Regions from separate parts of the Pantoea sp. X-Soil-TKNS-1280 genome, predicted to be linked through region 3. Evidence: predicted binding sites of a transcription regulator. Region 3 holds the regulator's gene; each other region holds the start of a gene.
The links. Region 3 encodes Fur, which represses iron uptake genes when iron is present. Its sites were predicted from a motif close to ATAATAATGAGAACNACTATCAA; they were not measured.

Region 1: the regulator Fur is predicted to act here: its motif matches at 2,045-2,067, upstream of AC6I8X_RS08175 (TonB-dependent siderophore receptor).
Region 2: the regulator Fur is predicted to act here: its motif matches at 2,332-2,354, upstream of AC6I8X_RS02720 (isochorismate synthase).

What each region holds. Positions count from the first base shown of each region.
Region 1 is NZ_AP035962.1:1,726,366-1,736,510, reverse strand. It holds gene ghrA (glyoxylate/hydroxypyruvate reductase GhrA) at 1-33, opposite strand, end outside; gene treA (alpha,alpha-trehalase TreA) at 242-1,921, shown strand; gene AC6I8X_RS08175 (TonB-dependent siderophore receptor) at 2,127-4,226, shown strand; gene AC6I8X_RS08170 (GlsB/YeaQ/YmgE family stress response membrane protein) at 4,313-4,561, opposite strand; gene AC6I8X_RS08165 (flagellar brake protein) at 4,745-5,479, shown strand; gene AC6I8X_RS08160 (FGGY family carbohydrate kinase) at 5,519-7,006, opposite strand; gene AC6I8X_RS08155 (transketolase family protein) at 7,009-7,953, opposite strand; gene AC6I8X_RS08150 (transketolase) at 7,946-8,776, opposite strand; gene AC6I8X_RS08145 (ABC transporter permease) at 8,868-9,977, opposite strand; gene AC6I8X_RS08140 (sugar ABC transporter ATP-binding protein) at 9,980-10,145, opposite strand, start outside.
Region 2 is NZ_AP035962.1:595,739-605,883, reverse strand. It holds gene entS (enterobactin transporter EntS) at 1-1,245, shown strand, start outside; gene fepB (Fe2+-enterobactin ABC transporter substrate-binding protein) at 1,240-2,205, opposite strand; gene AC6I8X_RS02720 (isochorismate synthase) at 2,382-3,560, shown strand; gene AC6I8X_RS02715 ((2,3-dihydroxybenzoyl)adenylate synthase) at 3,571-5,187, shown strand; gene AC6I8X_RS02710 (isochorismatase family protein) at 5,205-6,056, shown strand; gene dhbA (2,3-dihydro-2,3-dihydroxybenzoate dehydrogenase) at 6,056-6,814, shown strand; gene AC6I8X_RS02700 (hotdog fold thioesterase) at 6,818-7,234, shown strand; gene AC6I8X_RS02695 (SET domain-containing protein-lysine N-methyltransferase) at 7,268-10,129, opposite strand.
Region 3 is NZ_AP035962.1:1,250,185-1,260,329, reverse strand. It holds gene pgm (phosphoglucomutase (alpha-D-glucose-1,6-bisphosphate-dependent)) at 1-1,568, opposite strand, end outside; gene seqA (replication initiation negative regulator SeqA) at 1,594-2,136, opposite strand; gene ybfF (esterase) at 2,384-3,148, shown strand; gene ybfE (LexA regulated protein) at 3,317-3,592, shown strand; gene fldA (flavodoxin FldA) at 3,715-4,245, shown strand; gene fur (ferric iron uptake transcriptional regulator) at 4,600-5,046, shown strand; gene AC6I8X_RS05830 (hypothetical protein) at 5,105-5,500, opposite strand; gene glnS (glutamine--tRNA ligase) at 5,737-7,404, opposite strand; gene nagE (N-acetylglucosamine-specific PTS transporter subunit IIBC) at 7,556-9,595, opposite strand; gene nagB (glucosamine-6-phosphate deaminase) at 9,930-10,145, shown strand, end outside.

The DNA of each region.
Region 1 (10,145 bases), 480 kb from region 3:
GTCTATCGATGGGTGATACCAGATGATCTCCATACTGCTCTCCATTTTTTTCTTTCAGACTCAGGGAAATAGCGCCGCAGGGCAAGTAAAAACCTCAGCGTTAATGCAATTTCTGCCGTGATTAATTCAGGGTGCTTCACATTTCCGGTGCTGCAAGCGGCTATCGCTGGCGATAGCGACTAAAGTTGTTTGGGTGGTCAATGCGTTAGCGCACCACTTTTTCGGACAAGGAGAAAAACCGATGATAAAAAATGTCGTATTCACGCCAGGGCATCTTCGCCTGTTGCTCAGTACCGCCCTGCTGATGGGGTCCGTCGTTGCCGAGGCCGCAGATAACAGCCGGATGCTCAGCAGCCAGCCACAGCCACCGGATGTGCGCCTTGGGCCACTCTTCAATGCTGTTCAGCAGGCCAAATTTTATCCGGACCAGAAAACCTTCGCCGATGCGGTTCCGAAATATAATCCGTCCTCAATTCTTGCCGACTGGCAGATGCAGAAGAACCAACGCAACTTCGACTTAAAGCATTTCGTCGATGCCAACTTCACCCTGCCTGCCGCACAGGATAAATATGTGCCACCTGCCGGGCAGAGCCTGCGTGCGCACATTGATGGCCTGTGGCCGGTCCTGACGCGTTCAACACCCAATACCAGCCAGTACGATTCTCTGTTGCCGTTGCCAAAACCTTATGTGGTACCCGGCGGTCGCTTCCGTGAGGTTTATTACTGGGACAGCTACTTCACCATGCTCGGACTGGCCGAGAGCGGCCACTGGGACCGGGTGCAGGATATGGTGGATAACTTCGCCTCTGAACTCGATCGTTACGGCCATATCCCCAACGGCAACCGCAGTTACTATCTGAGTCGCTCGCAACCGCCGTTCTTCAGCCTGATGATCGATTTGCTGGCAAGCCATGACGGTGATGGCGTGTATACGAAGTATCTGCCGCAGTTGCAGAAGGAATATGACTACTGGATGGCAGGCAGTGACAACGTCGCAGCAGGCCAGGCCAGCCAGAGGGTGATTAAGCTGAGCGACGGTACCCTGCTTAACCGCTACTGGGACGATCGCGATGTGCCACGCACCGAATCCTGGCTGGATGACGTCAACACCGCGCAGAAAGCCCCACAGCGTGACAAAAAACAGGTGTATCGCGATCTGCGTGCAGGTGCAGCCTCCGGTTGGGATTTCAGTTCCCGCTGGTTTACTGATGCGCATAATCTGGCCTCGATCCGCACCACGCAGCTGGCACCTGTTGATCTGAACAGTTTGCTGTTCCATCTGGAACAGACCTTAGCCAAAGCGGAGAAGCTGGCAAAAAACAACGATCGGGCACAGCAGTTTGCCGCGCAGGCAGAGAAACGCCAGGCGGCGATTAATCGTTATCTGTGGAATGAGCAACAGGGTTGGTACGCCGATTACAACTGGCAGAAAAAGCAGGTGCAACCGCAGCTAACCGCCGCCACCCTGTTCCCGCTTTATATGCAGCTCGCCAGTGATAAACAGGCAGATCGCACGGCTAGCGCAGTGGAGAAACAGCTGCTGAAACCCGGTGGGCTGGTGACCACCACGGTGAATAACGGCCAGCAATGGGATGCACCGAATGGCTGGGCCCCCCTGCAATGGGTAGCCGTGACCGGGCTGGAACATTATAAACAACCGCAGCTGGCACAGCAGATTGGTCAGCGCTTCCTGCAAAACGTCCAGATGACCTATGACAAACAGCACAAGCTGGTAGAAAAATACGTGGTGGAAGGTGCCCAGCTTGGCGGTGGTGGCGGTGGTGAATATCCCCTGCAGGACGGCTTCGGCTGGACTAATGGCGTGACGCTGATGCTGCTCGACAAATATTGTCCGAAAGATAAAACCTGTAATAGCGCACGGGATATTCCCAATATGCCGACGCTGACTGCCACACATTAATCACCATGCCCTTTAGCGGCGCAATTTATCGCGCCGCTACCCTCCCCTGATCAGTCCTGCAGCTGTTAATTTTCCTCACAGCGCGATGATGATTTTTTTACATCTTGAAATGACCTTATCTAAAAGATAATAATTCTCACTCTAATTTTTATTTCTATTAACGCTTTTTGGCAACCCACTGCCTTTTTCTGTCTGAGGACTTATCATGACCCGCCTGTTTACCCTCAATCGTTGCCGTGTGTTGTGCTCGCTGGCACTGGCGTTACCCGGCCTCAGTTTCGCCGAGGACTCGCTGGTGGTGACCGCTCAACCTCAGGAGAGCGCCACCTCGCCAACCCAGGGTTACCTGGCCACCCGCAGCAGTGGCGCGAGTAAAACCGACCAGCCACTCATCACCACACCACAGTCAATTTCGGTGGTCACACGGCAACAGATGGAAGACCAGGGGGCAACCGATCTTAATCAGGCCCTGAATTACACCCCCGGCGTGTTTACCAACTTTGGCGGTGCCGCCACCCGTTATGACACCATCTCGCTGCGCGGCTTCCACGGTGGCGATGTGGATAACACCTTCCTCGACGGCCTGCGCGTGATGAGTGATGGCGGCAGTTTCAATGTGTTGCAGGTGGATCCCTGGTTCCTCGATCGCATCGACGTGATCAAAGGTCCTTCCTCGGCGTTATATGGTCAGACAGTACCCGGCGGCCTGGTGAATATGGTGAGCAAACGCCCGCAATTCGCTGAAGAGGGGCACTTCCGGCTGTCAACCGGCACCCATGCCACCAACAGCGCCGCCTTTGATTACACCAATGCAATCAACGATCAATGGGCGTTTCGTCTCACCGGCATCACCCGCAACAGCGACACGCAATACGATCATACCCGCGAAGAGAAGTATGCTATTTCGCCCCAGCTGATGTGGCAGCCGGACGAAGATACCAGCCTGATTCTGCGTGCTTACCTGCAAAAAGATCCTTCCGGTGGTTATCACGGGTCCGTCCCTGCCGAGGGTACGCTGTACAGCCATAATGGCCGCAAGCTGAGCGACAGTTTCTATGAAGGGGATAGCGCGCTGGATCAGTTCAAGCGACACGAGCAGATCTACAGCTATGATTTCTCCCATCGTTTCAATGAAGTGTGGTCAGTGCATACCACCGGCAGCTACAGCCACTCCAATGTTGATCTGGACCAGGTCTACCAGATTGGCTGGGATGCTACCAACCCGGACCTGCTGACCCGTTATTATTCCGGTGAGCGCTCCTCGCTGTCAGCGTGGGCGACGGATAACCAGTTGCAGGCGGATTTCAGCACCGGCGCATTGCAGCATCGTGTCACCCTCGGCGCTGAGTATCATCGTTATAAGAACGATATTTTGAGTGCCAGCGGCTATGCCAGCTCACTCAATCCGTGGACCGGCGAAGCGGTGGGTACCATGCCGGATTATGACTGGGCCGCCGAGACGCGCCGTTACTATCAGACCGGTCTCTATTTGCAGGATGAGTTACAGCTGGATCGCTGGCATATGGATCTTTCCGGCCGTTATGACCGTATCGTCTCCGAAAATGGCACCAGCCGCCGCCAGGACGACCATATCAGTGGCCGCGCAGCCCTGCTGTATGCCTTCGATAATGGTATTTCGCCTTATGTCAGCTGGAGCCAGGCAATTACGCCAGCCTCACTGACCGATCCCAATGGCAACCAGTTGAAACCGACCACCTCCGAGCAATATGAGGCCGGGGTGAAATACCAGCCGGTGGGCACGCGGGATATGTACTCGGTTGCGGTATACGACCTGACACAAAACGATGTCGCCAACCGTGACGTGATATCCGGTACCTATACGCCTTCCGGCAAGGTTCATTCACAAGGGATCGAACTGGAGGCACGCAATCAGCTTACTCCGCGCTTCAGCACGCTAGCCGGTTATACCCTGAACCATCTGCGCTTTAAGGACTCGGTGGATGGCAACGATGGCCATACGCCTTACGTCACCCCCAACAGCATGGCGTCCTTCTGGGGTCATTATCAGTTTGATTATGGTCTGAGTGCCGGTGCGGGGATACGTTACATTGGCAAGCAATGGGCAGATAACGAAAACACTACGCGTCTGCCGTCGGTGACGCTGTTTGATGCTTCAGTGCGTGCTGATTTGAGCGCGTGGCACTCAGGTCTGAAAGGGGCGTGGTTGCAGGTGACAGCCAATAACCTGACTGACCGTAAATACCTTGCGGCCTGTTATGGTACCGGTTATTGCTACCGTGGTGCGGAACGTACCGTGACGGCAACGATTGGTTATGATTTTTAAATCTTAAGATCCCGTAGCGGCGCGATTTATCGCGCGGGTTTTAAAAGACGCGCGATAAATCGCGCCGCTACGGAATGCGCTAATAACTAACTGCGAACTTTACGGTAAATCCACAGCACCACGATGGAACCAATGACCGCCACCACGAAGCTGCCGAAGTTAAATCCATCCACCTTACCAAAGCCAAACAGGGTACTGATCCAGCCGCCGACAACCGCACCCACCACGCCGAGAACCACGGTCATAATAAATCCGCCACCGTCTTTACCTGGCATAATCCATTTAGCAATAATCCCGGCAATCAGGCCAAAAATAATCCATGAAATGATACCCATTTGTTGCTCCTTACTTTATTAATCAAGGTGTTCACAGCGATAAGTATAGTCCGGGATTTTTGATCTGCTGCACAAACGCAACGGGAAAAAATAGTTAGCAGACTAAAGCTTCTTTATCCTGTACCGATAACAGTCACAAAGCCGCGCAGGCGTGATGGTAACGATCGGAAAGTGGAGCAGGACGTGAAAGAAGCCGATAAAGAACAATATCTGAAACGAGGCACATTGGCGGTTCTGAATGTGATGAAAGACCTGTTACGTTATCAGACCCCGCTGATGGTGAGCGTCTCCCACAGTCAGTTTATTAGCCGAATGCTGGCTACGGACGAAGATCAGGTGATCTTCGACCTCGGCAGCAATGCGCAGGATAACGCCCTGGCGTTAAGTAGCGGCGAAGTCAACATCGCGGCGGAAACCCAGGGAGCGAAGGTGGAATTCAGCCTGAGCGGTTTGCAGCAAGTGACTTATGAAGGGCTGCCTGCCTTCAGTGCCCCTTTGCCGGAGCTGGTGTGGCAAATTCAGCGCCGCGAATTTTTTCGCGTCAGCGCGCCACTGGAGCCGGCATTCTGGTGCCACAGCGAATGGCCGGACGGCAACAAAGTGCGTTTTCGTTTGCAGGATCTGTCGCTGGGTGGCATTGGCGTACTGGTGGATGAAAAGCTGCCCGAAGGCCTGAGCCAGGGCGACTCGTTTAAAAATCTGCGCGTCGAACTGGGGGAATATGGTCATTTTGAGGTGACGGCACAACTGCTGCATATTGGCGAGCGCAGCACCGTCACCAGCAAAAATGAAACCCGCATCACCCCGCGTCTGAGTTTTCGCTTTACTGCGATCGAACCGGTGCAGGAGCGCCAGCTGCAGCAGGTGATCTTTGCGCTGGAACGCCTGGCGCGTGACAAGGCAAATCGATTCCAGTAATCCTTACGGCGCGGCCTGCCCGCGCCGCACTGTTCCAGACTAATGGGGCTGATAACGGCAGCGTGAGACTGCGTCCAGCCAGCCTTTATAGTTTTCCTGTATCTGTTTCGCCCGCTCCTCACGTGGATAGATGACGCTGCCACCCTGCAACGCCGCCATTTCACTGCCCTGCTGCCACCAGCTCAGCGTACGTCCGGCCAGCAATGCTGCGCCCAGCGCCGACACTTCCGGCGTCGGTGCCCGGTGCAGCGGACGCTGTAACACATCGGCCTGCAGCTGCATCAGCCAGCTGTTTTCCGTGGCGCTGCCATCCACGCACAGCGTCGCCAGCTGCACGCCACTCGCCTGTTCCATGGCGAAAAACACATCGGCGATCTGAAAGGTGATTGATTCCAGTGCCACCCGCGCCAGCACCTCAGGTGTCGCCGCATCGGTTAAGCCGCATAACATGCCGCGTGCTTTCAGATCCCACCAGGGCGCGCCCAACCCGGACAGCGCCGGAACAAAATAGACCCCCTGGTTATCTGGCGTGCTTTGCGCCATGCGCGTCAGTTCCCGCGGATCGCTGACGCCAATCATGCGCCCGAGCCAGGCTGCACCAGAACCGGTGTGGGTGATATTGCCCTCAAAGGCAAAACGCAAAGTGCCGTCATGCCAGGCCACCGTGGTGCTGAGGCCGTTTTCCGTCAGCAACGGGGTAGCCATCGACATCATCAGGGACGATCCGGTGCCGTAAGTGGCCTTCACCACCTCCTCGCTGCCGTTGCGCTGTGCCTGTAACGCCGCATGGGAATCACCGATACGCGCCAGCAGCGGCGTACCGGGTGCTAAACCGGGGATATCGCCAATGGTTACCACTCCCTGCGCACTGGCAGAAGGGACAATTTGTGGCAGGGCGGCGCGCGGAATATGAAACAACGCCAGCAGCTCATCATCCCAGTCACCCGCATGCAGGCTATACAACTGGGTGCGGGCCGCATTGGCATGGTCGGTCACAAAACACTCGCCGCCGGTGAGTTGCCAGCTTAACCAGCTATCAACGGTGCCAATGCACAGCTCTCCTGCCTGCGCGCGCGCCAGACCGTCCGGCAGCGTCGCCAACATGCCGGTCAGTTTGGCGGCGGGAAACATCGGGTCAACCGCCAGCCCGGTCAGGCCGGTGATGCGTGCCGCTTTGCCCGCCTGGCGCAAATCACGGCAGAACGATTCGGAACGGCGGTCCTGCCAGCTCACCAGCGGGGTGAGCGGCTGCCCGTCACGCCGCTGCCAGATCAGCACCGACTCACGTTGATTGCTGATCGCCACGGCGGCTACCGGCGCACCGTCACATTGTGCCAGGCAATCCGTCACTGCCTGTTTTACCGCCTGCCAGATCGCCAGCGGGTCCTGCTCCGCCAGCCCCGGTTGTGGATGGGCCAGCGTCAGCGGCTGGCTGCCACGCGCCACTACCGTGCCACTGCGGTCCACGGCAATCGCTTTGGCGTTGGTGGTGCCCTCATCAATCGCCAGTATTAACGGCCCTGCCATGTTCACGCTCCTGCGCAAATGCGCACTGCATTGTTCACTACGCCAGCAGCATCAATGCTATGCCGGGCACGGGTAGAGGCGCGATCTCCGGCGATAGCGTATTGCCCATCCGGGATCCCCAGCCGTAACAGCGGGATGCCACAGCCTCCTTCGGCCAGCACCTCCGCTACCAGGCTGCCTACACCGCCGTTAACGTTATGTTCTTCCACGGTGATCACCGCTGGATAGTGATTTAACAGTTCGCGCAGCTGTTGGGTATCACAAGGGCGAATCGATGGAATGGCGATCACACCTGCATCGATCCCCTGTGCCTGCAACTGCTCTGCCGCCGTGACAATTTCGTGTACCGTCGATCCCATCGCCACCAGCGCAATGTCACGCCCGGTGCGCAATACATCAATCTGACCCGGGCGGAACTGGTAGTTTTCATCGTGCAGTTGCGGCAGGTCTTTACCATCCAGACGGATATACACCGGCCCAACATGTTCCAGCGCGTAATCAATGATCTGACGACACTCCAGCGGGCAGGAAGGCGCATAGATTTCGATGTTGCCAAAGCCACGCATCACGGCGATGTCGTCAATGCTGTGGTGGGTGCTGGCCAGCGGGCCGTAACTGGCTCCGGCATTCAGACCAAACAGTTTGACGTTGGTGTTGTTGTAGCAAACATCGACTTTCACCTGTTCATTGGCGCGTGAAATCAGAAAAGGCGCAGCGTTACAGGTCGCCGCCACTTTGCCGCCGATCGCCAGCCCGGCAGCGGTGCCCACCAGGGTTTGCTCGGCAATACCGACATTCACCAGCCGATCCGGGAATGCCTTGATAAAGGGAGATATTTTGGCGGTAGATGTCGAATCCGCCACCACCGGCACCAGATCGATACCACGATTGACCGCGTCAATAAACGCGTTGACCATCACGTTGGCCAGGTGTTGTGCATTACTCATCTTTCAGCTCCTCCAGTGCCTGTGAGACCTCTTCTCCCTTCGGTACCCGGTGATGCCACTCGGCCTTGCTTTGAATAAACGAAACACCAAAGCCTTTTTCGGTATCAGCCACCACCACCTGGGGTTTGCCATTGCGCGGCAGGTTCTCCAGCGTTGCCACCACCGCCGCCATATCGTTACCGTTGCATTCGGTGACTTCTAAGCCGAATGCACGCCATTTTTCCGGCAGAGGATCGGTGTTCATGATGTCGCGCGTGTGTCCTGCCAGCTGTAACTTGTTCTTGTCGTTGATGATCACCAGGTTATCGAGGCCATAATGCGCCGCCACCAGCGCCGCTTCCCAGTTACTGCCCTCCGCCAGTTCACCGTCGCCGGTCACCACATAAATCATGCGGTTGCTGCCATCCTTTTTCGCTGCCAGCGCGATCCCGACTGCCACCGGTAAACCGTGGCCGAGTGCGCCGGTATTCAGCTCGACACCCGGAGTTTTTTGCCGCACCGGATGGCCCGGCAGGTGCGAGTCGGCATGCTGATAGGTTGGCAGCCAGTCGGTGGGGAAATAGCCCGCTTCCGCCAGCACGCAGTAATAACCGCCCACCGCATGGCCTTTGGACTGGATATAGATGTCGCGCTGCGGATCGTTAGTCCGATCGGGTGCACAATTGAGAATGCGGAAATAGAGGGCTGTCAGGATTTCCACCTGCGACAGATCGGCGCCGGTGTGTCCACCTGCCGGGCTGCCCGCATTGAGCTGGATAATCCGCCGACGCACCGCCCGCGCTTTGGCGGTCAGCTCAGCCACAGAGTATTTGAAAGGATTCATGGTTACCTCTGAATTTTAAATCGAATCTGAATATATATTCCTGCATAGCAAAAAAAGGGGGACAGACAAGGGCCGCCTGCACCCCAACCGATTAAACTTTTGCGTTGCTGCCCCCCTCCTCGATCAGCGCCTTCTGCGCCACGACTGCGGCTTTTTGCTGCATCCGGCTTTGCATCTGGTCAATGATCACCGCGACAATAATCACGATGCCTTTAATCACCATTTGCCAGAATTCGCTGACCCCCATCATGATTAAACCATCGGCGAGAAAGCCGATAACGAAGGCCCCCACCAGCGTGCCCAGAATAGTGCCACGTCCCCCTGCCAGCGACGTACCGCCCAGCACCACTGCCGCGATGGCGTTCATTTCAAACGAGGTGCCGTTGGCAGGATGGCTGGCCACCAGCTGCGATGACACCACAATTCCGGCGATCGCTGCACAGAATCCGGACAAGGTATAAACCCAGATTTTCACCTGCTTCACCTTCACCCCGGAGAGTTCTGCCGCCCGCTCGTTATCGCCAATCGCATACACCTGGCGGCCAAACGGCAACCGCCGGGCGATATAGGCGATCACCAGCGCCAGCAGCACCATCATCCAGATGGCCCACGGCAGGCCGAGAAAATACCCGGCACCGATTTTGTCAAAACCGGTATTGCCGAGCAGCGGATTGCCTTGCAGGCCAGGAAACGTCTCGCCGCCGGAGGTGAGCATCGCGGTACCACGCAGGATATACATGGTGCCAAGGGTGCAGATAAAGGGTGCGACGTTATAACGCGTAATGATCCAGCCGTTGGCGGCGCCAATTAAGGCTCCTGCCAGCAGCACCAGCGGCACAATGACCCACACGCTGGGGAAGATGGCGATACCAAACATCGGTAGCACGATACCTTTGGTGATCAGCCAGCCCGCGATCATGCCGCACAGCCCGAGCGTCGCACCGATGGAGAGATCAATACCGGCGGTGATAATGACAAAGGTGATACCCAGCGCCAGGAAGGCGTTGATGGCGATATGCTTCACCATAATCACCATGCTGCCGAGTGCGAGAAAATCCGGCACCGTCACCGAGAAGAAACCGACAATCAGGAACAACGCGATAAAGGTGCGTAGTTTTAACAGCAGCAGGATCAGCCCTTCGCGTGAGTTAAAGGCTTTTGCTGGCTGGGCGGCGAACGCCACGGCGCTGTTGCTTTTCATCTTCAGAACCCCTGTGCGCTTGCTTTAACCAGCGCCGCTTCTTCTGCTTCTGCGCGCGGAAGATCGGCTGTAAGTTTGCCGCCGGACATCACCAGAATACGGTCGGCGACGGCCATGATTTCTTTCAGATCGGAGGTGGAAAACAGCACCGCAATACCCTGCTCCGAC
Region 2 (10,145 bases), 650 kb from region 3:
AAACCCTCCCACTTTATTGATCTCTCCCTGCTTAAATCCCACCCGGCGTTTCGCGCGGTGTTTATCGCCCGTTTTATCTCGATTGTCGCCCTCGGCATGCTGGCGGTGGCGGTACCGGTACAAATTCAGCAAATGACGGCGTCATCCTGGCTGGTCGGTCTGGGGGTGACCGTGGCGGCCTGCGGCATGTTTATCGGTTTGCTGACCGGGGGCGTGCTGGCCGACCGTTATGAGCGTAAGAAGCTGATTTTATTCGCCCGTTCTACCTGTGGCCTTGGCTTTGTCGGGCTGGCGATTAACGCTGCATTACCACAACCCTCACTGATGGCGGTGTATCTGCTGGGATTGTGGGATGGCTTCTTTGGTGCGATTGGCGTGACCGCGCTGCTGGCCGCGACGCCAGCGCTGGTCGGGCGCGAAAACCTGATGCAGGCCGGTGCCCTGACCATGCTGACCGTACGCTTCGGCTCGATTCTCTCCCCGGCGATTGCCGGTATGGTGATTGCCAGCGGCGGTGTGGTGTGGAACTTCGCGCTGGCAGCGGCGGGCACACTGCTGACCGTGCTGACTCTGCTCAAACTCCCGCCATTGCCGCTACCGCCGCAGCCGCGTGAGAACCCATTGAAATCACTCGCCGTTGGTGTGCAGTTCCTGTTTAGCACGCCGCTGGTGGGAATGGCGGCGCTGATCGGCGCGCTGGTGACGCTGGCCAGTGCCATCCGCGTGCTGTACCCGGCCCTGGCACCGCATTGGGAGGTCAGCGCTGATCGGCTGGGATTGATGTTTGCCGCGGTGCCACTCGGCGCGGCAGTAGGGGCATTAACCAGTGGCCGCCTGGCGCATGCCAGCCGTCCGGGGCTGCTGATTCTCAGCAGCGCGATTGCCGCTTTCGTTGCGCTGGGGCTGTTTGGCCTGATGCCATCATTCCCCCTCGCCCTGCTGTGTCTGGTGGCTTTTGGCTACTTCAGTTCGATTACCAGCCTGGTGCAGTACACCATGATCCAGGCGTTAACGCCGGATGTACTCCTTGGTCGTATCAACAGTCTGTGGACGGCACAGAATGTCACCGGCGATGCGCTGGGCGCGGCAATGATTGGCGCGATGGGGTCATGGCTGCTGCCACCGCAGGCCGCAACGATGTTTGGCTTCGCGGCGGCGGTGCTGGGTGTGCTGATGTGGTTTTTGATGGGGCGCTTACGCCATTATCAACCGCCAGCGGTCACGCTGGCGGAAGACGCATCATGATTTAACGAACAATTTTTCCAGACGCGCCAGCAAATTGCTGGCGCTGTAGTAATCAAGGCGGAAGGTATCCGCCCCCAACGCATACACCTGCTTATGCGTGACCGCCTCGTTTTGTGCCAGGAATGGATTGCTCAGTACCGATTGCGCGGTTTTATCATCGGCAGCAAATAGCAGAAAGCTGTGGCCAGTCAGGCCGCTGGCGACGGTTTCACCCGATAGCTGAATAATATCTTTGCGCTGCCCCATGCTGTGACTCTGCTGAATATTGGCCGGGGGCATCGCCAGCGTGAAACCGAGTTGCTGCAACAATTTGCCCTGGGCTGATTCTGCCGTCCACAGATTCACAGCACGCCCGTCGCCGTTCCATACCATGGCAGAAACTGGCTGCGGTGGCAGCGTGATGGCTTTTTTCAGTGCCGCTTCACGATCGTCAAAAGCCTTAATGCGCTGTGTCGCCTGCACTTCGTGGCCAGTGGCATCGCCAAGCAACGTCACTAAATCCTGCCAGCTTTTATCGTCGTAATTGATCACCAGGGTCGGAGCAATGGCAGACAGCTGGCTCACCAGTTTGATGGCGGAGTCATTACCGGTGGCGCTGACGATAATCAGATCCGGCGCTTCCGCCGCAACGGCTTCTGCACTGGGTTCACCGATATACAGACGCTTCACGCCACGCTGTTTCGCCACCTCGCCCCACTGACGGAAAAAACCTTGATCGTCGGAGAGGCGGCTGTTCGGTGCGGTAGCCCCCGAGGCGATGACCGGGGCATCAATCGCCAGCAGCGAACCGGTCAGCGTGAGGCTGGTCGAGACAATACGCTGCGGCGCTTTGCTGAGCGTGACGATGCCCTGCTCGGTTTGAATCTTGCGCGGCCAGCCCTGGTCAGCGCGCGCCATGCTGCTGAAAGCCTGCAAAATGAACAACAGGACAAACGTGCCCCATAATCCGCATTTATTCATAAGTTTTCATCCACCGTTTAGCTTAATTCGGCGTCCGGCATCAGCGCCGGAAAACGCCTAAAGATAAGGGAACTCCCGCGAATCGATTGACTCTTTCGCCCGTTCGACGTAGGTTACTGGGCCATAATAAAAATGATAATCATTCTTAATAATCTTATCATTTAAAGGTGGAAATTATGGTGGAATCGTCCACGTTTGAAAATGCCTGGCTGCAGGATTTTTCCGCACTTTGCCGCGGATTCCTGTTTACCTCTCCCTGGCAGAGTCTGGTGACGCAGGGCTGTTACACCACCCTGACTGAGTCAGTGCAGGATGCTGCCGATTTACAGGGCCATTTTCAGCAGCAGCTGCGTCAGCACTTTGCTGCGGCCAAAAAGCAAGGTATTGAGAAACCGATTCTGGTGGGTGCCATCCCGTTTGATGCCAGCCAGCCTGCAGCCTTGTTTATTCCTGAGTCTTATCAAAACTTTAACCGTGCCGAACTGCTGACCACGCTGCCCACCCAACCCGGTGCGCTGCCTGAGGTGCGTCGTCGTGCTGCCGTACCGGATCACGATGTTTTTCTCAACATGGTGGCCGAGGCTGTTGCCGCTACCCAACGGGGCGATCTCGACAAAGTGGTGCTGTCGCGCCTGATGGATATTGTCACGGAACAACCGGTGGATAGCGCTGCGCTGATGCAGCGGGTGATTGCGTTAAACCCCAACAGCTACCATTTCCATTTACCTTTGCCGCAAGGCGGCGTACTGCTCGGTGCCAGCCCGGAACTGATGCTGCGTAAGCACGGCCGTGACTTCAGTTCCTGCCCGCTCGCCGGTTCTGCGCGCCGGGATAATGATAGCCAGCGTGATCGTGCCGCAGGCGACACCCTGATGAACTCCAGTAAAGATCGGCACGAACATCAGCTGGTGACCGATGCGATGCGTAATACGCTGCAACCACGTAGTCGCCTGCTCTCGGTGCCAACAGTGCCATCGCTGATTACCACAGCAACCTTATGGCATCTCGCCACGCAGATAGATGGCGAGGTGCAGGACGAGCGCGAAAATGCCCTGTCGCTGGCCTGCCTGCTGCATCCAACCCCGGCGCTGAGTGGTTTCCCGCATCAGCGTGCTCAGCAACTGATTCAGGCGCTGGAGCCTTTTGATCGCCAGTTGTTCGGCGGCATTGTGGGCTGGTGCGATGAGGCAGGCAATGGCGAATGGGTGGTCACTATTCGCTGCGGCACGGTGCACGATACGCATGTGCGTCTGTTCGCCGGTGCAGGCATCGTTGCCGACTCACAACCCGAATCAGAATGGCGTGAAACCGGCGTGAAGCTGGATACCATGCTGCGCGCCTTTGGACTGCAATAAAGGAAAGACCATGAGTATTCCCTACAACCGCTGGCCGGATGACCTGGCCGCGCGTTACCGCGAGAAAGGCTACTGGCTCGATGTGCCGATGACCGACATCCTGGCGCGTCAGCAGCACAATGAGGCGATCGCGGTTATCGATGGTGATCGTCACATCAGCTATCGCGAAATGCATCGGCTGACTGACAACCTGGCAGCGGCGCTGCAACGCCGTGGCCTGAAAACTGGCGATACTGCGCTGGTGCAACTTGGCAACGTGGCTGATTTTTACCTGACGCTTTTTGCCCTGTTCAAAATCGGCGTGGCACCGGTCAATGCGCTGTTCAGCCATCAACGTACCGAACTGACCGCTTATGCCGCGCAGATTGAACCGGTGCTGCTGATTGCCGACCGCAGCCATCCGTTGTTTGCCGATGACAGCTTTATCGATACGCTGTGCCGCTCGCATCCGTCACTGCAACAGGTGATTCTGCGCAACGATCATCAGCCTGAAAACACCCTTGAGGCGCTGCTGACGGAAACCGCCGGTGACTTCACACCGACACCGAGCGCCGGGGATGAAGTGGCGTTCTTCCAGCTTTCGGGCGGCAGTACCGGCACGCCAAAACTGATCCCACGCACCCACAATGATTACTATTACAGCATTCGCGGCAGCGTTGAGATTTGCGCCGTGACTGAGCACACCCGTTATCTGGTGGCGCTGCCCGCTGCACATAACTTCCCGATGAGCTCACCAGGTGCGCTTGGCGTCTTTTATGCCGGAGGCCAGGTGGTACTGGCTGCCGATCCCAGCGCCACGCTGTGCTTTCCGCTGATCGAAAAACACCAAATCACCGACACCGGCCTGGTGCCGCCAGCGGTCAGCCTGTGGTTGCAGGCGATTCAGGAATGGGGCAGCAATAAACAGCTGGCCTCGCTCGAACGTATGCAGGTGGGCGGAGCCAAGCTGGGTGAAACCCTCGCCGCGCGGATTCAACAGGAAATCGGTTGCAGGCTGCAACAGGTGTTCGGCATGGCTGAAGGCCTGGTGAATTACACCCGCTTCGACGATGACGAAAAAACCATCCTCACCACCCAGGGACGCCCGATTTCTGACGACGATGAAGTCTGGGTAGCCGACGCCGAGGGCAACGCCCTGCCGAGCGGTGAAGTGGGCCGTCTGATGACACGCGGACCTTATACCTTCCGTGGCTACTACCGCAGTCCGGAGCACAACGCTGCCAGCTTTGATGCCGATGGATTTTACTGTTCCGGCGATCTGATTGAGATCAACCCACAGGGTTACATCACCGTGCAGGGCCGCGAGAAAGATCAGATCAATCGTGGCGGCGAGAAGATCGCGGCAGAAGAGATCGAAAACCTGCTGCAACGTCACCCGGATGTCATCCACGCCGCGCTGGTGTCGATGAACGATGAGCTAATGGGTGAAAAAAGCTGCGCCTTTATTGTCGCCAGCCAGCCGATTAAACCAGTGGTGCTGCGTCGCCATCTGCGCGAACTGGGCGTTGCCGAGTTCAAATTACCCGACCGTATTACCTGCGTAGACGCCCTGCCGCTGACCCCGGTTGGCAAGGTGGATAAAAAACGTTTGCGCCAACAGCTTGCCGACCAACAAGCGCAAGCCTGACCTGTTCCGGAGATTGTATGGCTATTCCAAAATTGACCTCTTATCCGCTGCCGACCGCCACCGAGTTGCCTGCCAACAAGGTGAAGTGGAGCCTGGAGCCGCAACGCGCGGCGCTGCTGATTCACGATATGCAGGCCTATTTCCTTAACTTTTGGGGCGAAAACAGCCCACTGGTGAATCAGATCGTCGAAAACATTGCGCGTCTGCGTGCGTACTGCAAAGCGCAAGGCATTCCGGTGTTCTACACCGCGCAGCCGAATGAGCAGAGCGATGCGGACCGCGCTCTGCTCAACGATATGTGGGGACCGGGCCTGAACAAACATCCCGATCAACAGAAGATCGTCGATGCGCTGGCCCCGGATCAGGATGATCAGGTACTGACCAAATGGCGCTATAGCGCATTCCATCGGTCGCCGCTGGAGTCGATCCTGCAGGAGATGGGCCGCGATCAGTTGATCATCACTGGCGTGTACGCCCACATCGGCTGCCTGACCACCGCTACCGATGCCTTTATGCGCAATATCCAGCCATTTATGGTGGCCGATGCGCTGGCTGACTTCACCCGTGAAGAACATATGATGGCGCTGACCTATACCGCAGGCCGCAGTGGCAAAGTGGTGATGACGGCTGATCTGATGCCACTGCCGCTCTCCAAAGATGAACTGCGCGCGCTGATTCTGCCGCTGCTGGAAGATGATGATGTGCCGGAAGATGATGAAAATCTGATTGATTATGGTCTTGATTCGGTACGCGTGATGGCACTGGCCGCTCGCTGGCGCCAGGTGCATAGCGATATTGATTTCGTCAGCCTGGCGAAAAACCCCAGCATTGATGGCTGGTGGGCGCTGCTGTCACGGGAGCGCGCGTAATGAGTCTGCCTTTCGATTTTCGCGGGAAAATTGTCTGGGTCACCGGTGCCGGTAAAGGTATCGGCTACCATACCGCCCTCGCCTTCCATCAGGCGGGGGCGCAGGTCGTCGGTTTCGATCTGCGTTTTGATCAGGCGGATTATCCCTTCTCCTGCCAGGTCATGAACGTGGCTGATGCCGCCGAGGTAAAAACCGTGTGCCAGCGGCTACTGGCCGAGCAGCCGCGTCTTGATGTGCTGGTAAACGGTGCCGGGATCCTGCGCATCGGCAGCACCGAAGAACTGGCGTTTGAGGACTGGCAGGCGTGCCTGGCCGTCAATGCAGGCGGGGCATTCAATATGTTCCAGCAAACGCTGCCGGTATTCCGTCAGCAACGTGCTGGCGCCATCGTCACTATCGCCTCCAATGCCGCCCATGCGCCGCGCCTCGGCATGTCCGCCTATGGCGCATCAAAAGCCGCACTACGTAGCCTGTGCCTGACGGTCGGACTGGAGATGGCACCGCTCGGCGTACGCTGCAATATCGTTTCACCCGGTTCTACCGATACCGATATGCAGCGCAGCCTGTGGCATACGCCGGAAGCGGAACAGGAAATGATCAACGGCTTCCAGGATCAATACAAACTGGGGATCCCATTGCGCAAGATCGCACAACCACAAGAGATCGCGGCCAATATTTTGTTTCTCGCATCTGATCTTGCCAGCCATGTGGTGCTGCAGGATATTGTGGTCGATGGTGGCGCAACATTGGGAGCCTGATGCATGGCTATCTGGAAACGACCGTTCGATCTGGCAGCACTCAATAAAATCGGTGAAAACTCACTGGTGGGGCACCTTGGCATTGTGTTTACGGTGATTGGCGACGATTACCTCGAAGCCACCATGCCAGTCGATGCCCGCACGCAACAGCCGTTTGGCCTGCTGCACGGCGGCGCATCGGTGGTGCTGGCGGAATCGATGGGATCAATTGCTGGCTACCTTAGCGTGGAAGAGGGAAAAAGCGTGGTGGGGATTGAGGTGAGTGCCAGCCACCATCGCGCCGTCAGCAGCGGCGAGGTGCGCGGTATCTGCCGTCCACTGCATCTCGGCGCACGTAATCAAAGCTGGCAGATTGAGATTCGCAATGGCCGCGATCAGCTGTGCTGTAGTACTCGTCTGACGGTGGCGGTACTGGGTTAGAACGTGGGTGAGCACTAAAGTGCTCACCTTTCATTATTTGCCCGATCCGGCAAGCGGCTTCTTCTTGTTATATTTCGCTTTACCTCTGAGTGTCAGCTGTCCGTTAAAACCTATATATCGCACAAGGCGACGAGTCTCAAAACCCACCTTTCTGCAATATTCTGTAAACGCCTTTTGATTATGCTCATTGGTTGATATTCGATAACCATCAATAATTTCTGTGGTAATCTTTTTATAAGAAGAAGGGTTAAGATTCCCGCCACTCTGAGCGATCAGGGCATTAATTTCCTCACGGGTCATTCCCCGTTCTATTAAGAACTTTCGTCCTTTATCTTTAAAAACATTTTTGACCATCACCTTTTGTCGGAAAGGTTCATAGTTTACTTTGTATTCCCGACTAAATTTTTCAATAGATCTGTTTCCATTACGTTGCTCCTGAGTGAGAGCCGCCCATTTTACCATTGCAACCATCATTTCTTCATTTTGCTGCTCAACTTGCATAATTTTTTCACCCGCCTCTTTAAGGCCATCAGCGGTAGCATAAACCTGCAATGTATGACGGCTTATATTATTCCTTTCACAAAACGCGGTCTTCGTGCCATAGTTTTTTCGGACTTCCCCCAGCGCCATCCATTCCCGGATAAGATCTGCGGTTATCCTGTCATCCTGACCTGGCTGGCGATTAAGCACCGCTCTGCCACGTGCCGTAAATTTATTGTCTTTGAAAAAATAAGGTAACTTGCTCTCATCAAGATTATTTTTTATACAGAATGCATGCAGGACTTCCTGAGATAATTCAGAATTATTTTGCATTAACATGCCATGAAGTTCTCTCATATGTCCTGGTTGGACATAATTTTTCTCTTCTGTCTGATTGCGGGCATAATTTTCTATTCTTTGCAGACTTTTCAGACCACGCGTATTGACCCCTGACCTGCGCAGTACTGAATCAAGCGTTTCAAAAAGCACATTATATTTTATCGCCAATTTTTCTCTTGCCCCAGGTATCGCGCGTTCTTCTTCCGTTTTATTCAGCCATTCATTAATCGCTTCTTTAGGGTTTGAGAATTTATGTCCTTCATCAAGCTGAATTTTTTGTTTCCCTCGCAATGTCAACTTACCATCTTCGTAGATATATTTCATTGCAGTGACAGGAACAAGTCGATTTTTTTTAATAAATCTCCTGCGATTTCTTTCCTTTCGGGGTAGTTTTTTAAATTGCCGCAAAAGATCCGCAGTTATCCTTCCCTTTTTCTGCGAAGGGATTCTTTCCTTGACTGATGAATCATCACTGTAATCAATTTCTGTTTCCTGGCTAACTTGATCAGCCTCGGGAACTTGATTTTTTTCAAATGATTTTATGCTTTGAATCTTTCTTTCTAAATCTTCAGTTAACTGCTTATTTTTTTGTGGCAGGATCTTAATAAGATTTTTTATATCTTCCCGCAAATCATGACCATAAATTCCTGTTAACATCGTATCAGTGAGAGGTTTACCCGCAAGGGTTTTATCTTTTCGCCCTTTGAATAACGCAAAGGCTGCGGCATCTGTCATACAAAACCCTGTTTTTCCAATGGGTTGCACTCTGCTTTTTTCCGTGCTCAGCCTGTAAATATTTTCTTCCAGAGTAAAATTCACATTGCCCGCTGGAGACCATACCGCATTATAATGATTTTCATTTGGGATATATTGAATAACAGCCAAATGACGTTCTGAATTAATGATTTCTTTATGATCAACAAACTCACCATTTGAAGCATCAATAACAGAAACAACCATATCATCCCATTGCTTTTCATCGCCCTCATGCTCTTTTTTGGTAATCACAAGCAAGGCATTTTGTTTACGAAAGCTTTCTGATAATGCGATCAACTGCGGCAACACTTCAAAACTGGCATCAACCCAGCTGTCAGCATTGCCAATGTTGTCTGCCAGCCATGATAGGCCGGGAGGAAGTCCTTCTGGCTGTCCATCTCCGACAGAAATATAGTCGGGTTCTGTCTTAACTATCGGGGGTTGATGTTTCAGTATTCTGTATCTGGAGCCATAATTTATCAGTAATGACTCATCTTTTTTGATATCACGAATAGCCATATAAACAATAATTTCGCCTGCCCGAATAGCGATCAAATTATTTTTATCAGAAGGCGCAACTTTATCGCCCTGCACCAGGGCGGTATTAACAAGGGCCAGATGGGTATTTTTTAAATGACCTGCGATCCCACTATATACATTCACTGGCTTCCTTCGAAAGCCTTTTTTAGATCTGGGACGGTGTCCTTTGGTTTCAAAAAAATAGGTCGGACAGTGACTGTCACTGCTTACATACATTTCTTCACATTGTGCGCGATTCCTCAGAATAAATCCGCCATACAAATCCGGTAACACCTCACCTACGCTGATTGCTCTGGCAGCCTTTAATCCGAAACCTAATTCAGGGTGTTCTTCATCACTAAAGATATGATAGCAATCCGCGCCTGCATCTCCGGTCTTTCCCTCCTGAATATTCTTCACCAAATTCCGTATCTGTCGCGTAGCGGAATCTGCGATTTTTTTTGACAGGCGCTTTTTATCAGCAATGCTAATTTCTAATTTTTCGGCATCAACATGCATTAACTCCTCACGCAGGGGTCCCTTTTTTATCCCTAAGGCTTCCAGCTCATCATCTTTGTGCAACAAAACCGGTAACTTTCCGGGCCGACGTTGATGATAAAGACTAATATCTTCCTCTTCTAACGGTTCCTTTTTTATATTAATGGTTTGATTAATCGATGGGGTATCAGATATATTCGCCTGGTGAATAAAAGATATATTTTCAACCAGGGCTGATTCTATATTCATTGATGCTGGAACGGGTGAGGGAATAGAAGGTGCTAATCTTTCAACAGGTTGCATTTAAACTCCTTTTAAA
Region 3 (10,145 bases):
AGGAAGCTTTCACAGTAGATTTTGTAGGCATCTTCGGTGCCTGACGGACGAGCAGCGAACCAGCCATTTTCCGTCATCACTTTCAGGCCACCAATCGCCGCGCCGTTACCGGGTGCGGCCGTCAGACGCGCGGTAATCGGGTCACCTGCCAGGGTATCGGCACTGACCATTTCCGGAGACAGTTTCGACAGCGCTGCTTTCTGTGCCGACGTTGCTGAGGCCTGTAAACGGTTGTAGCTCGGTGCACCAAAACGCGCAGCCAGCTCATCATAATGCTGCTGCGGGTTTTTACCGGTTACCGCCGTAATTTCTGCGGCCAGCAGGCACATGATGATACCGTCTTTATCAGTGGACCAGGCTGTGCCATCGAAACGCAGGAAAGATGCCCCGGCGCTCTCTTCACCGCCGAAACCAAAACTGCCATCAAACAGGCCATCAACAAACCACTTAAAGCCAACCGGTACTTCCACCAGCTTGCGGCCAATATCGTTCACCACACGGTCAATCATCGCACTGGACACCAGAGTTTTACCCACGGCGACATCTTTGCCCCATTGCGGACGATGCTGGAACAGGTAGTTGATCGCTACCGCCAGATAGTGGTTTGGATTCATCAGACCAGCCGGAGTCACGATACCGTGGCGGTCATAATCCGGGTCGTTACCGAATGCCAGGTCGAATTTGTCGCGGTACGCCAGCAGGCCAGCCATGGCGCATTCTGACGAGCAGTCCATACGCACTACGCCATCTTTATCCAGATGCATAAAGCGGAACGTCTGATCTATCGCATCGTTAACGATGGTGATGTCCAGCTTGTAGTGCTCGGCAATACGCTGCCAGTAGGCCATGCCGGAACCGCCAAGCGGATCCACACCAATTTTCAGGCCCGCTTTCTGAATCGCCGGGAAGTCAATCACCTGCGCCAGACCTGCCACATATGGCTGAATCAGATCCTGTTCAACGATATGACCGCTGGCCCACGCCTGATCCAGTGGCAGACGTTTCACCTCTTTCAATCCACCTTTCATCAGCTGGTTAGCACGATCTTCCACCACTTTAGTGACGTTAGTATCGGCCGGACCACCATTCGGCGGGTTGTATTTAATGCCACCATCTTCCGGTGGGTTGTGCGACGGTGTGATAACAATGCCATCAGCCTGGGCACCACCGCGTTTGTTGTGCTCCAGGATGGCGTTAGAAATCGCCGGCGTCGGCGTATAACCGTTGTCCTGTTGCACAATCACATCCACGCCGTTAGCCGCCAGCACTTCCAGTACAGACAGAATCGCCGGTTCAGACAGCGCATGCGTGTCTTTACCGACATAGCACGGGCCAGTGATGCCGTTCTTTTTACGCTCTTCCGCAATCGCCTGAGCAATCGCCAGAATGTGCATTTCGTTGAAGCTCTGACGTCCTGCGCTACCACGATGGCCGGAAGTGCCAAATTTCACCGCATGTTCCGGATTAGCCACATCAGGCTGCAAAACGTAGTACTGAGAGGTTAATTGTGCAACGTTAATCAAATCGCTCTGCTGGGCGGGTTGCCCGGCACGGGGGTGATTGGCCATTGGCGCTTCTCCCTGACGCTTCAGTTTAAATGGTGCCGCAAACTTTCTCTGTCAGCTCCGGTGGGAACTGCATGGCTAACATGATGTGCTCCACCATGCTGCATTTGCGACCAGTATTGGTATTGGTGATCACCCAATACGGCGTGCCGGGCACGTGCTTCGGCTTAGTATGGGTGCCATTTTGCAACAGCGTATGCTCGTCACCCGCGAAATAAACACGGGTACGCCCCTGCAGTGACGCAGTGGCTTCAGCAAAGGCTGCGGGATCAAGACGATAGAGCGTTGACAAGACCAGCATGAAGCGGTTAACCGCCTTTTTTTGCTCCGCATACTCATCGGAAAGTAGCAGTTCACGTACCGCGCGAACGCGATCCTGCGGGCGCGGTTCGCTGCGCACTGGCTGTGATTCTTTTGCTGCAGCCTGAGCCACAGCAGGGGTTGCAGGGGCACTCTGACCGGCAGTGAACTTCAGCATGCGGCGCAAAATTTCGGAGGCGCTTTCGCCAATGTGCTGGGTGTGGCTGGCAATATAACGGTAGAGTTCTTCGTCAACTTCAATCGTTTTCATCTTTTTCCGTACGATTCTGGCAAATGACAGAACCACGCATTTCTGCAAAGGCCTTAGCAAAATCCTGCCGTGCAAAATGTGAGCGGGTTCTAACATGAGGATTATAAAGTTAAATCCCAGGCTGCCGATAGCGCTGGCATCGTTTCAGGGCAAAAGTCAGATAATGCCCTAATACCCACCTGGCTGGCTCCTGGACAGGTGGATCCATGATAACCTAAGCGAAGCTCACAACCGTAAGAACTTTGCCATGATTTTGAATGCCCGTCTGCAAACTGAACAATCTGCCCCCGAAGCTACCCCTATTCTGTTAATTCATGGCCTGTTTGGCAGCCTGGATAACCTCGGTGTACTGGCGCGTGGCCTGCGCGATGCCTGCCCTACCCTGCAGGTTGATGTGCGTAATCACGGCCTCTCCGGCCGCAGCGAAATCATGAACTATTCGGCGATGGCGCAGGATATTGTCGAAACGCTGGATGCCCAGGGCATCGATCGTGTCAGCGTCGTTGGTCATTCGATGGGCGGTAAAATCGCCATGGCGTTAAGCGCCATCGCACCACACCGCATTGAAAAACTGGTGATGATCGATATCGCCCCGGTCGATTATCAGACGCGTCGCCATGATGAAATTTTCGCCGCTATCCGTGCCGTAAGCGCAGCAGGTGTGACACGCCGCAGCGAAGCCGCTGAGGTGATGCGCCCCCTGCTGGATGAAGAAGGCGTGATTCAGTTCATTCTGAAATCGTTCCAGGACGGTGAATGGCGCTTCAATGTGCCGGTGTTGTGGGATAACTACACCACTATCTCCGGCTGGGAAGAGGTACCTGCATGGCCACATCCGGCGCTGTTTATCCGCGGTGGTGATTCACCCTATCTGGATAATCAGCACCGTGATGCGTTGTTGCGCCAGTTCCCCCAGGCACATGCGCATGTCATCAGCGGCGCCGGGCACTGGGTCCATGCCGAAAAACCTGAAGCCGTTTTGCGCGCAGCGCGCCGATTTTTTGTACTGTAAAAGCAAAAGCTTGCCGCGAACCGTTTAAGGTTGGCGTAGTCAGGGGCGCTGGAGTATGATGTCGCGCTAAAAATTTGCCACGGATGATTTTTTCACCGTGGCCGGGCCGATAATGTATAAATCGCGCAGCGCCTTTCCGCCGTTCGCGCCCACTCAGTTTTACAAATCATGGCAAAAGAACAGACTGACCGTACCACGCTCGATCTCTTCGCTGATGAGCGGCGTCCCGGTCGCCCCAAAACCAGTCCGCTGACGCGTGACGAACAGTTGCGGATTAACAAACGCAATCAGCTGAAACGCGATAAAGTGCGAGGATTGCGTCGTGTTGAGCTGAAAATGAGCAGCGAGGCCGTTGATGCACTCAACACCCTGGCTGAGCAACAAAACATCAGCCGCAGCGAATTAATTGAACAAATGCTGCTGGCGCAGCTCAAACTGTCGTAACAGGCGCAGACCGCACGCAGGAACAAAAGTCACGGCTTTACAAGTTCCGCCACTTTGCCCGGTCTGCTATCATTCGCTGTCATCACATATTCAATATCAGGATTTAAGAGGTCACTTAACCCATGGCAATCGTAGGCATTTTCTTCGGCAGCGATACCGGCAACACTGAAAACATTGCAAAAATGATCCAGAAACAACTGGGTAAAGACGTGGCCGAAGTGCATGACATTGCCAAGAGCACTAAAGAAGATCTCGAAGCATTCGATATTCTGTTGCTGGGCATTCCGACCTGGTACTACGGCGAAGCACAGTGTGATTGGGATGATTTCTTCCCGACGCTGGAAGAGATCGACTTCAATGGCAAACTGGTTGCGCTGTTCGGCTGTGGTGACCAGGAAGATTATGCAGAATACTTCTGCGATGCGATGGGCACCATCCGTGACATTATCGAGCCAAATGGTGCGGTGATTGTCGGTCACTGGCCGACCGAGGGTTACCACTTCGAAGCGTCCAAAGGTCTGGCCGATGACAAACACTTCCTTGGTCTGGCTATCGATGAAGATCGTCAGCCGGAACTGACCAACGAACGTGTTGATAAGTGGGTGAAACAGATTTTCGATGAGCTGCAGCTGAAAGACATTATCGAAGCCTGATCCCCTTTCCTACTCAATGTGGGCGCTGGCTCACATTGAGAATCGGAAATTCCTATAAAAATAATAGCCACGTTTTTTTAACTTTTACCTGCAAATCTGTAGAATACCCGTAACGGTCATCCGCTTATTCCTCTGGCATCAGAATGAGGCTGAGTGAAATGGAAACAAAGACCTGTACGATCCCCGCCGGCGTTAGCGACATTTTTCCCTACAGCCATTGGTGATTTCAGGACGTGCCCTTGGTTTTCATTTCACTGCTTGAGTTCTATAATGAGACGCAAATGAGAATGCGCGTGATCGACATTCAAGGCCCTGCGCCGCAAGTGACTAGCAAAGTAACAGGACAATATCCGCATGACTGACAACAACTCCGCATTGAAGAAGGCTGGCCTGAAAGTCACTCTACCCAGACTGAAAATTCTGGAAGTGCTTCAGGAACCCGAGTGCCATCACGTCAGTGCGGAAGATTTGTACAAACGCCTGATCGACATGGGCGAAGAGATTGGTCTGGCAACGGTATATCGCGTTCTTAACCAGTTTGATGACGCGGGTATCGTGACTCGTCATAACTTTGAAGGTGGCAAATCCGTCTTTGAACTGACGCAACAGCATCATCATGACCACTTGATCTGCCTGGATTGTGGCAAAGTGATCGAGTTCAGTGATGAGTCTATTGAGACGCGTCAACGTGAAATCGCAACACGTCACGGTATCAAACTCACCAACCACAGCCTGTACCTGTACGGCCACTGTGCGCTGGGAGACTGCCGCGAAGACGAGACGCTCCACGATAAGCAATAAAATGTGCTATGCAGTATGAAAAAACCGGTGCCTGGCACCGGTTTTTTTATTCCTGAGATTACAGAACCAGCGTTTCCTGCAGGTAACGCCAGCGCGGAATGGAGGTGGTGCAATCCAGCACCGCCAGAGAAATACGACTCTGGTTGTTGCCGTTCATCATCTGCAACTCACGATATTGAATGGTCACTTCCTGGCTTTGCTGTGAAATGATGGCATGTTCGCTGGTCGCGATACGCATCCCTTCCCGCTGACCACGCAACTGGCGGAACAACACCTCCATCGCATTTAAATCCAGCTGTTTACCCTGCGGGGTCACCATTTTGAAATCCGGGTGAAAATGCGAGAGAAACAACTCAATGCTGTCGTCAGTGCCCTCTGACTGATTAAAAATACGTTCTATAAGCTGATGTAAAACCACTACGCTGTGTTTGGCTTCCTGAGCGAGACTCGTCATTTTTTTTCCTTTTTCAACCCGCGGAGCAACGTCTGGGAGCGCATAGCCTACCTGAAATACAGTTTTTCACACTCGCAAATGGATTAATTTTACTAAAGTCAGATTAGTTGCAAATCCCGGTAACAAACGCATTTCACACCCCACAGCATAAAAGGTTGCCAGCCCGAAATTACAGCCAATAAAAAAGGGCGATTGCTCGCCCTTTCATGATGATATGGTGATAACGACAAAAAGGATTAATCGCCGATTTTCGCCCAGGTATCACGTAAACCGACAGTGCGGTTAAACACCAGCTTAGAGGGCTGTGAGTAAACGCTGTCCGCGCAGAAATAACCTTCACGTTCAAACTGATACGGCGCCAGCGCATCGGCGTCACGCAGTCCAGGCTCGACAAAGCCCTGTTTGATTTCCAGTGAATTCGGGTTAATGGTGGTGAGGAAATCCTCAGCCGCTCCCGGATTTGGCACGCTGAACAGACGATCGTAGAGACGGAATTCCGCAGGTAACGCGTGGATCGCGGAAACCCAGTGGATCACACCCTTCACCTTGCGGCCATCAGCCGGATCTTTGCTCAGGGTATCAACGTCACAGCTACAGTAGATGCAGGTGATATTGCCTTCTTCATCTTTCGCCACGCGCTCTGCACGGATCACGTAAGCATTACGCAGACGAACTTCTTTGCCCAGCACCAGACGTTTGTACTGTTTATTGGCTTCTTCACGGAAATCCGCACGATCGATCCACACTTCGCGGCTGAACGGCACATCACGCGTACCCATCTCCGGTTTGTTGGGATGGTTTGGCATGGTGATAATTTCTTCATGACCCGCAGGCAGATTCTCAATCACCACTTTCAGCGGATCGAGGACCGCCATCGCACGCGGTGCGTTCTCGTTGAGATCGTCACGAATGCATGACTCCAGCGACGCCATTTCCACGATGTTGTCCTGCTTGGTTACGCCAATGCGGCGGCAGAACTCACGAATCGAGGCGGCGCTGTAACCACGGCGGCGCAGACCGGAAACGGTCAGCATACGCGGATCATCCCAGCCTTCGACGATCTTCTCGCTCACCAGCTGCGTCAGCTTGCGCTTCGACATCACGGCATATTCCAGATTCAGGCGCGAGAATTCATACTGACGCGGATGAACCGGAATGGAGATGTTGTCCAGCACCCAGTCATACAGACGACGGTTATCCTGGAATTCCAGGGTGCAAAGCGAATGGGTGATACCTTCCAGCGCATCGGAAATGCAGTGGGTGAAATCGTACATCGGATAGATGCACCATTTTTTGCCGGTCTGATGATGTTCAGCAAACTTAATACGGTACAGCACCGGATCGCGCATCACGATAAAGTTGGATGCCATATCGATTTTGGCACGCAGACAGGCCTTACCTTCCTCGAAACCGCCATCGCGCATTTTTTCAAACAGCGCGAGGTTTTCAGCCGGGGTACGATCACGGTATGGGCTGTTTTTGCCCGGCGCAGTCAGGGTGCCACGGTATTCACGGATTTCTTCTGGTGTCAGCTCATCAACATAGGCGAGGCCTTTGTTGATCAGTTCCACTGCGTAGCTGTACAGCTGGTCGAAATAGTCTGAGGAGTAACAAACGTCTCCGCTCCATTCAAAGCCCAGCCATTGCACGTCGCGCTTGATGGATTCAACGAATTCCATATCTTCTTTCACCGGGTTGGTGTCGTCGAAGCGCAGATTGCACTGACCCTGGTAATCTTGTGCGATACCAAAGTTCAGACAGATCGATTTCGCATGGCCAATATGCAGGTAACCATTGGGCTCAGGCGGGAAACGGGTATGCACGCTGTTGTGCTTACCGCTCGCCAAATCTTCGTCGATAATCTGACGAATAAAGTTCGTTGGGCGGGCTTCAGCCTCACTCATCTCAAAATCCTCAAATACAATACGGGTGATTTGTACTACGAAGTAACGGAGTATGATCCACAAAGCGCAGGAGGGAAACAACCGTTTGTTGGCCGTTTTAAAACAAAAAAGGCAGGAATCGCTTCCTGCCTTACGGGTTCATCACAAGGACTTAGCCTTTAACCTCGTACAAACGGGTTTCACCTGCCACGACGGAACCACTCGCCAGCAGATTGAGGCCCGCGAAATCATCGCTGTTGCTGACCACCACCGGACTTATCATCGAACGCGCATGGGCGTTGAGGAAATCCAGATCCATCTCCAGCACCGGCTGTCCCGCCGCAACGGTCGCCCCCTCTTCCACCAGCCGCGTGAAGCCTTTGCCTTCCAGCGCGACGGTATCAAGGCCCATATGCACCACAATCTCGACGCCGTTGTCAGTTTCGAGGCAGAACGCATGGTTGGTGTTGAAGATTTTCACGATAGTACCGGCAATCGGTGCCACCACGGTTTTACCGGTGGGTTTGATCGCCAGACCATCGCCGACCGCTTTGCTGGCGAAGGCTTCGTCCGGCACCGCATCCAGTGCCACCACCTCACCACTGACCGGAGCCAGCAGCGTGGCTACCACGCGTTTTTCGCTGTTCAGCACCGCCTGAGGTTGTGCAGAAGCAGCAGGCTGAGCCGCCGCCACTGAGGCAGTCGCTGCCGCGGCCACCGGGCCTTTGGTCAGCACCGTTTTCATTGCCGTAGCAATGCTTTCAGCCTGAGTACCGACAATGATCTGCACGCTTTGTTTGTTCAGACGAATCACGCCAGAAGCGCCAAGACGTTTCGCCACACTGTCATTAACCTGCGAGGAATCTTTCACGTTCAGACGCAGACGGGTGATACAGGCATCGATATTGGTCAGATTGTCAGAACCACCTACCGCACCGATATAGCGACGGGCAAGGGATTCGGTCTGGCTTTCGTTGCTGCCACTGTGATCAACGTTGACGTCATAGCCATCAGTTTCATCATCAGCAGACAGTTCACGACCCGGCGTCATCAGGTTGAATTTCTGGATGGTGAAGCGGAACACCACGTAGTAGATGACGAAGAACACCAGCCCTTGTGGAATCAGCATCCACCAATGCACCGCCAGCGGGTTACGCGTTGACAGCACCATATCCACCAGCCCGGCGCTGAAGCCGAAACCAGCAATCCAGTGCATGCTGGCCGCGATAAACACCGAGAGACCTGTCAGTACCGCATGGATGACATACAGCACCGGTGCCACGAACATAAAGGAGAATTCCAGCGGTTCGGTGATACCAGTGAAAAAAGCAGCAAAGGCAGCTGCCAGCATGATACCACCGACTTTGGCCCGGTTTTCCGGACGAGCGCAGTGATAAATCGCCAGCGCTGCTCCCGGCAGACCAAACATCATGATCGGGAAGAAGCCAGCCTGGTAACGACCAGTGATACCCGGAATACCGGTACCATTGGCGATGGACTGCGCGCCACCAAGGAATTTAGGAATATCGTTGATACCGGCAACATCGAACCAGAACACCGAGTTCAGCGCGTGATGCAGGCCAACCGGAATCAGCAGACGGTTAAAGAAGGCATAGACACCTGCGCCGACGGAACCCAGCTTCTGAATCTCCTCACCAAAGCTCACCAGACCATTAAACACCAATGGCCAGATATACATCAGGATGAAAGCAACGAGGATCATCAGGAAGGAGACAAGGATCGGTACCAGACGACGGCCGCTAAAGAACGACAGCGCCTTAGGTAGCTCAACATGGCTGAAGCGGTTGTACACTTCCGCCGAGATAATCCCCACCAGAATACCGACAAACTGGTTTTCGATTTTGCCGAATGCAGCAGGCACTTGATCGACAGGTATTTTTTGAATCATCGCGACAGCAGCTGGCGAACACAGCGTGGTCACCACAAGGAAACCCACAAAGCCAGTCAGTGCCGCAGCACCATCTTTATCTTTGGACATGCCATAAGCCACACCGATGGCAAACAGCACGGACATATGTTCAATGATAGCGGCACCAGATTTGATCAACAGCGCAGCCAGAGCGTTACCCGCCCCCCAGCTGTCTGGATCGATCCAATACCCTACCCCCATTAAAATTGCCGCTGCCGGCAGGGTCGCTACCGGCACCATAAGCGCTCGGCCGACCTTTTGCAGATATCCTAGAACACTCACCTTATTCTCCCCCTTTGAGACTGGCGTTTTCCCGGTGCGGGTTGATTTTATTATCCCGGCATCCGGTACCTTGATGACACGACTGACCACGTGGCGCAGTGTAAAGATAAATTAATTCGCCTCGCAAATTAAAACCACGATAACTGTGATTTTTATCACCAAAAATGACGTTTTAATACCCGTACGACTAGCCAGCACCCCAAACTTATTTTATGATGAAAAATATCAAGACGCACTTTTCCCTGCATGGTTGAGCTTAAACGGATTACGCTTAAGAACAATCTGTAGAGAGAACGGCGACTCCACTTTTCCAATCTTTAACTGAGGTGAAGACATGAGACTGATCCCTTTAGCCACACCTACCCAGGTGGGTAAATGGGCCGCGCGCCATATCGTTAACCGCATTAACGCGTTTAATCCTGGCCCAGATCGTCCCTTTGTGCTAGGTCTTCCAACCGGTGGTACACCGCTGGAAGCTTACAAGCACCTGATCGAGATGCATAAAGCGGGCCAGGTTAGCTTCAAACATGTTGTCACCTTCAACATGGAT